Regions from separate parts of the Pseudomonas huanghezhanensis genome, predicted to be linked through region 1. Evidence: riboswitches for the same ligand, from Rfam matches in the RefSeq annotation. Region 1 holds a riboswitch; the other holds the start of a gene.
What was found. Region 1 has a riboswitch for cobalamin ahead of OYW20_RS14150 (CbtB domain-containing protein). Riboswitches for the same ligand answer to the same signal wherever they lie in the genome.

Region 1 (3,211 bases):
GGAAATGTCCGGCAGCGTCAATTCGGCACCCAGCAGCGCAGCGCACGCGGCTGTTGCGGTGACGCCTGGGATGATTTCAAACGCAATGCCCAGCTCGCGCAGGTGACGAATCTGCTCGCCAATTGCGCCATACAGGCTCGGGTCTCCCGAATGCACACGCGCAACGTCTTGACCCCGTTCATGAGCAGATTTCATCAGGGCGATAATTTGCTCGAGGTGCAATTCGGCGCTGTTGATGACCTGAACGGCTCGATGACCTTCAAGCACGGCTTCCGGAACCAGCGAACCGGCGTAAATGATGACCGGGCAGTTACCGATCAGGCGTTGCCCTTTGACGGTGATCAGCTCTGGATCGCCGGGGCCTGCGCCGATGAAATAGACGGTCATGGGGGTCTCCGAAGTTTACTCAGGTGTACGAACCAGCCAGGGCGAAGGTGGCATCGTCCTTGTTGCGGCGTGCAATCAACAAGTGGACAGGAGCGGCACACAAGCGAGCTGCCAATGCCAGCGCTGTGCTTTCAGCGACGCCATAGCAGCCGGTCGCGTCGAAAGCAGCTTGCGAGCGATGACTCAGTCTTTGCTCGAACTCCGCCACTTGATCCGCGCTGAAAAACACCAACGGCACACCGAGCCTTTCGCTCAGCGCCAGCAATCCCGGCTCTGAAGATTTGAGGTCGATGGAGGCGAGGGCAGTTACGTCGCCGACGGCCATGCCAAAGAGCGCAAGGCTTTCGTCGATCAACCCCGCCAGCACTTCGACCGGACAACCGCGTTTGCAGCCGATGCCGATCACCCGGACTGTAGACAGAACTGGCTGGCTCATGCGGCGTGGGACAACCCGGCTGCGTTCAGTTCCGGATTTTTGCGACGGAACAGCCAGGCGCTGATGAGGCCCATAGCCACCCAGAACACGGCGTTGGTCAGCAATGAGGCGATTTTGAACTGCGATTCAAGCGCTTCCGGTGCCAGGCTGGAGTGAATTAGCGGCTGCGGCGCGCCAATCACGTGCGGCACCAGCAGAATCGCCGCAGCCAGCACCTTGAGCATCCAGTGGTGGGCGAATACCAACAGGGCCAGCGCCACGGCTGTCGACGCGGCGGCGCTGATCCACCAGAACTGGCGCTGGGTCAGATCAGCTGCAGCGGTGCCCGGCAACTCGGGTGGCAGGCCCAGGGTCGGCGCGAGGACGAACACGGCAAAACCCGCCAGCCCCCACAATGCGCCCTCAGCAGTACGGCCCGGCGCACGCAGCGTATACAGCGCCGCAAGCATCAGCGCAAAACCGACCGCGACCACCAGATTGCCACCTGTGGTGGACAGCACGCGTTGCCAGCCGTCTTCCGGCTCCCACGCTTGCGCGTCATGCACATGCGCGGCCATGGCGCCGTCACTGTGCTCATGCGGTTGCACCTCGGAGGCGGGCGCCTTTTCATAGGTTTCGGCCTGAAGAATCAGCGGCGCCACCCAGAAGCTTTGCAGAACGGTCAGCAACAGAGCGGCCAGCAGCCCGGTGAATCCTGCCGTTTGAGCGATACGCTTGAACATGGCGTCGGACCTCAATGGCAAGGGAAGGCTGAGCTGTGACGGGTGTCATGCGCGGCGTTGTGTACTGCATCGATGTGCGAAAAACCGGCGAAATACACCAGGCATGCGCCCAGGATCATCGCGCTGACAGAGGCGGTCAGGCGTTGGGTCTGGGTGGTGCTGCTGGCGGTAGTGATTGGGCCGGTGGTACTGATCGACATGGCGCGTCCCTCTGAAATGTCAGCGAACAGGAAAGCGCAGTGAAGCCCGCTGACAGGCGTCAGCAGGGACTCAACAGCGCCCGCCCACCGCGGGTTTGTGATGTGAACGTTTCGGGCCGGTCTCCGGGCTCGCGAGGGGTGCAGCGCGCAGCGCGTGGCACCTTCAAGAGTCCCTTCCCATGCCGCACGCAGTTGGCGTGAAAGACACAGTGGATCTGACTCTTCTCTCGCTTACCGTTGCGGGGGCAGCGCCGGACTTGCGCAAGCCGAAGGCTTGCACGCACCGGTTTCCCGTTTCACCCTGTGAAGGGCACCCGTAACAAGGCGTGTAGGAGAGCATGGCCGGGCGGCCAGCGTCAATTGCGGGCCGGCCGTGTGCGCAGGTGGTAATGAGCCTTGCGGAGATTGACCTGAACAGGGTCACTGCGTAGCCTTGCGGCAGTCGAGGTTCGCAGGTCCGGTGACGTCCGGGCCAGTGCTAAGAAGGGAATGCGGTCAGACGCCGCAGCTGCCCCCGCAACTGTAAACGGTCATGTTCATTGCACAGCCACTGCGCGAGCGGGAAGGCGCGATGAATGCTTGTCGCGCATCTCCAGCGCCCGGCACGCCACCGTAAGCCAGGAGACCTGCCTCGACCCGGGAGCCATGCGCGAGCACGAGCCCCATTCATTCTCATTACAACCGGGCGGGGTGATCCGGTGGCGAATCCAACGGCCAGCCAGTCTCAGTGCTGCGTCGTTTTCGTCCCTTTTGCCCGCCGCAAAGCCTGAGGGCAACCGATGAAAACACTGGCCAAACTCCCCGTCACCATCGTCACCGGCTTTCTCGGTTCGGGCAAAACGACTCTGCTGCGCCACATGCTCGACAACGCTGAAGGACGCCGCATCGCGGTGATCGTCAACGAGTTCGGCGAGCTGGGCATCGACGGCGAAATTCTCAAACAATGCACCATCGGCTGCACCGAAGAAGAAGCCTACGGCCGGGTTTACGAGCTGGCCAACGGCTGCTTGTGCTGCACCGTTCAGGAAGAGTTCTTCCCGGTCATGCGCGAACTGGTTGCCCGACGTGGCGACCTCGACCACCTCCTCATCGAAACCAGCGGGCTGGCACTGCCCAAGCCGTTGGTGCAGGCGTTTCAGTGGCCGGAAATCCGCAACGCCTGCACCGTTGACGCCGTGATCACCGTGGTCGACAGCCCGGCCGTGCTGGCAGGTACCTTTGCGGCATTCCCGGATCAGGTCGATGCGCAGCGCAAGCTCGACCCCAATCTGGACCACGAGTCGCCCCTGCATGAGCTGTTCGCGGACCAACTGGCGAGCGCCGATCTGGTGATCCTCAACAAGGCCGACATGCTCGACGCCGACTCGCTGGCCGCGGTGCGTGCTGAAGTCGCCGAAGAGTTGCCCCCGGCGGTCAAAGTCATCGAGGCCAGCAAAGGTCAACTGCCGATCAGCGTGCTGCTGGGC
Region 2 (3,211 bases), 330 kb from region 1:
GCCCTTGATCAGGGTGCGCGACAGGACGTCGGCAGCAATCAGAAACACTGCGCCGCCCAACGCGCTCGCGGGCAGCAACCGCGCATGGCGGGTGCCCAGCAACAGCCGTGCAGCGTGGGGGATCACCAGGCCGACAAAACCGATCGAGCCGACAATCGAGACCATCACGGCCGTCACCAGCGCCGCGCAACCGATCAGGATCAGCTGCACCCGCCACACCGCGATACCCAGCGAGGCCGCGGAGTCGGCACCAAACGTGAACGCATCCAGCGAACGCCTGTGCCACAGGCAAACAGCCAGCCCCAACAGCGCTGCTGGCACGCACAGCCAGACCGACGGCCAGCGTACGCCGCCCAGATTGCCCAGCAACCAGAACATGATGCCGCGCGCCTGCTCGGAGTTCGCCGACTTGGTGATGAGAAATGCCGTCAGCGCATTGAACAGCTGCGACCCTGCAATCCCCGCCAGAATGATCTGGCCGGTGCCTGCGCTGCGTCCACTGGCACGGGCCAGTAGCACCACCACTGCAAAGGCTGCGATGGCGCCGACAAAGGCCCCGACCGACAGCGAAATCAGCCCGGCCCCCACACCCAGCAATGCCACCAGCACGGCGCCGGTTGAAGCGCCAGCGGAAATTCCGAGCAAATAAGGGTCAGCCAGCGGATTGCGCAGCAGCGCCTGCAAGATGACGCCGCATGTCGCCAGCCCGGTGCCGCAGGCGCCCGCGACCAAGGCGCGAGGCAAGCGGTAATTCCAGACGATGCCCTCGTCGATGGGGTCGAGGACGTAGCCTGCGGCCCACAACTTATTGGCCAGCACCTGAAACACCACGGATGGCTCCAGGGTGGTCTCACCAATGGCGACACCGGCAAAGACAGCGAGCAACAACACAACCAGTGCGAGCAGCGTTCGAGAAAGCATTGAGGTCATTTCGCCGGGTTGAAGGTATTGATGGCGGCCGCCAGGGTTTCAAGGCCAGTGAATGTCCTGACACTGGCCTGCATCACCATGGCGTCTAGAACGATGATGCGGTTGTTCTTCACGGCGTCCATGTTGCGCGTCACCGGATCATTGCGCAGGAATTCGAGCTTTTTCTGATAGTCGTCAGCGGGGAAGCGGCGACGGTCCATGCGCGCGATCACCAGAAAGGTCGGGTTGGCCTTGGCGATGGTTTCCCAGCCCACGGTGGGCCATTCTTCATCGGACTGCACAATATTGCGCACGCCCAAGGTGTCGAGCATGAATTGCGGGACGCCCTTGTGGCCGGCCACATACGGATCCAGCTCCAGGCCGGGGCTGGAGAACCAGACCAGCGCGCTTGCGTTTTGCTTCGGCGCATCGTGGGCCAGCGCCATGGATTGAGCGAGACGGGCCTTGAGTTCGGCAATCAGCGTCTGACCCCGGTCCTGAACATCGAAGATCTCGGCCAACTGACTGATGCTCTTGTAGACGCTGTCTATCCGGAAGGCTTCCAGACGTGTGCCGTCCGCGCCCACCAGGTTGTTCTTGGCTTCGCAGTCGGTGGGCATCAGGTACGTCGGGATTTTCAACTCATGGAACTGCTCGCGCGTGCCGACCGCGCCTTGCGCGCCCACCATCCATTCCAGCTCCACGGCCACCAGTTCCGGGCGCTTGGCGATAACCGACTCGAAACTCGGGGCGTTGTCCGCCAGCCGCTCGATGGCATCGTTTTGCGACTTATAGAGGGGCAGTACGTCGTTGAACCACAATGACGTGCCCACCACTTTGTCACTCAAACCCAAGGCGTACAGCATCTCGGTGCCCGCCTGGCCAATGGTCACCGTGCGGGTTGGAGCGTGCGGAAAGGTCAGGGTGCTGCGGCAGTTTTCGACGGTCAGCGGGTAATGCGTGGGGGCAGAATGGGCGAGGGTGGCAACGCTCAACGCGGTGACCAGGGTAGCAAGGCGCAACATCAGCATGAGGCTGTCTCCATCCGACCGTACACGGGGCAGGGGGCTCGAACCGGAAACACATCTTCAACCGCTGCCATCGGCGATGGGATCGCCCGTCAGCCTGGCACGGCTAGCTGCTGAGATGTCCTTCCCGGACACCCCGCCGGTTAGTGATTTGCTTGGCCGGCAGGTCTCCTGACTGATGCGTCGTCGCCTGACTCCGGCCTTCCCGGACATCAGTCCAGTGGCTATTGAGGAGCAGGCTCGGCACCTACAGTTGCGGGGGCAGTTCCGATTGATGCCGGGGGCGGCATTTCGGATTCCCTATTAGTCCCGTGGGGGAACCGGCGGCGGGCATGGTAGACGATCATCGGGGTTATCACCACCGACCGCGGTCGCGTCGATGAAACAGGGTCTGATTGCGCCCGGCTCAAGCGCTGCGCTCAAGCCGTCACCCGGCCTTGATCTCACCATGTGAGTGCATGGACCCAGTGGTCGCGACAAGGCTTGCCGCTGTGTGGCCTGCGCGGTAAACCTTGGGTAACGACCGACGCAGGAACGCTCATGTACCCGCTTATCACTCACGTCGACAGCGATCATTCACTGCCCGAAAGCGCCGATGTGGTGATCATCGGAGGTGGCATCGTCGGGGTCTGCACCGCCTACTTCCTGGCCGCACGCGGCGTCTCGGTGGTGCTGGTCGAAAAAAGCGGCATCGCCCATGAGCAGTCTTCGCGCAATTGGGGCTGGGTGCGCACCCTGGGCCGTGATGTTGCGGAAGTCCCGTTGGCGATTGCCAGCCTGAAGCTGTGGGACGAATGGCCCACGCGACTCAAGCACGACACCGGCTTCACCCGTGCGGGCATCCTCTACGCCTGCGAATCGGAACAGGAGATAGGCAACAAGGTGGCGTGGCTGGAACAGGCGCGGCCACTGGGCATCGACGCACAATTGCTTGACCCGGCGCAGATTGAAGCCCGCTTGCAGTCGAAGATGCCGGGGTCGTGGAAGGGTGCGCTGTTCACGGCCACCGACGGCCGCGCCGAGCCCGGCATTGCCACCGCCGCCATTGCCGAAGGCGCTCGTGCGCTGGGGGTAAAAATGCTGACGCGCTGCGCTGCACGGGGCATCGAGACTGAAGCGGGGCGGGTCAGTTCGGTGATCACCGAACGGGGCGAAAACAAATGCAAACCCGTGGTGCTGGCAGCCGGTGCCTGGTCGGGATTGTTTTGCTGTTCGTCACCCATGACCTGGCCGTGGTCGGGCACATTACTGATCGGGTAGCGGTCATGTACCTG

Region 2: another riboswitch for cobalamin. It lies ahead of OYW20_RS12585 (ABC transporter substrate-binding protein); the one in region 1 lies ahead of OYW20_RS14150 (CbtB domain-containing protein).

Annotation. Positions count from the first base shown of each region.
Region 1 is NZ_CP113949.1:3,173,244-3,176,454, reverse strand. Features, by position in the region: gene cobM (precorrin-4 C(11)-methyltransferase) at 1-387, opposite strand, end outside; gene OYW20_RS14160 (cobalamin biosynthesis protein) at 407-823, opposite strand; gene OYW20_RS14155 (CbtA family protein) at 820-1,545, opposite strand; gene OYW20_RS14150 (CbtB domain-containing protein) at 1,557-1,745, opposite strand; cobalamin riboswitch at 1,843-2,078, opposite strand; cobalamin riboswitch at 2,174-2,393, shown strand; gene cobW (cobalamin biosynthesis protein CobW) at 2,525-3,211, shown strand, end outside.
Region 2 is NZ_CP113949.1:2,838,409-2,841,619, forward strand. Features, by position in the region: gene OYW20_RS12580 (FecCD family ABC transporter permease) at 1-930, opposite strand, end outside; gene OYW20_RS12585 (ABC transporter substrate-binding protein) at 927-1,940, opposite strand; cobalamin riboswitch at 2,082-2,277, opposite strand; gene OYW20_RS12590 (NAD(P)/FAD-dependent oxidoreductase) at 2,478-3,197, shown strand.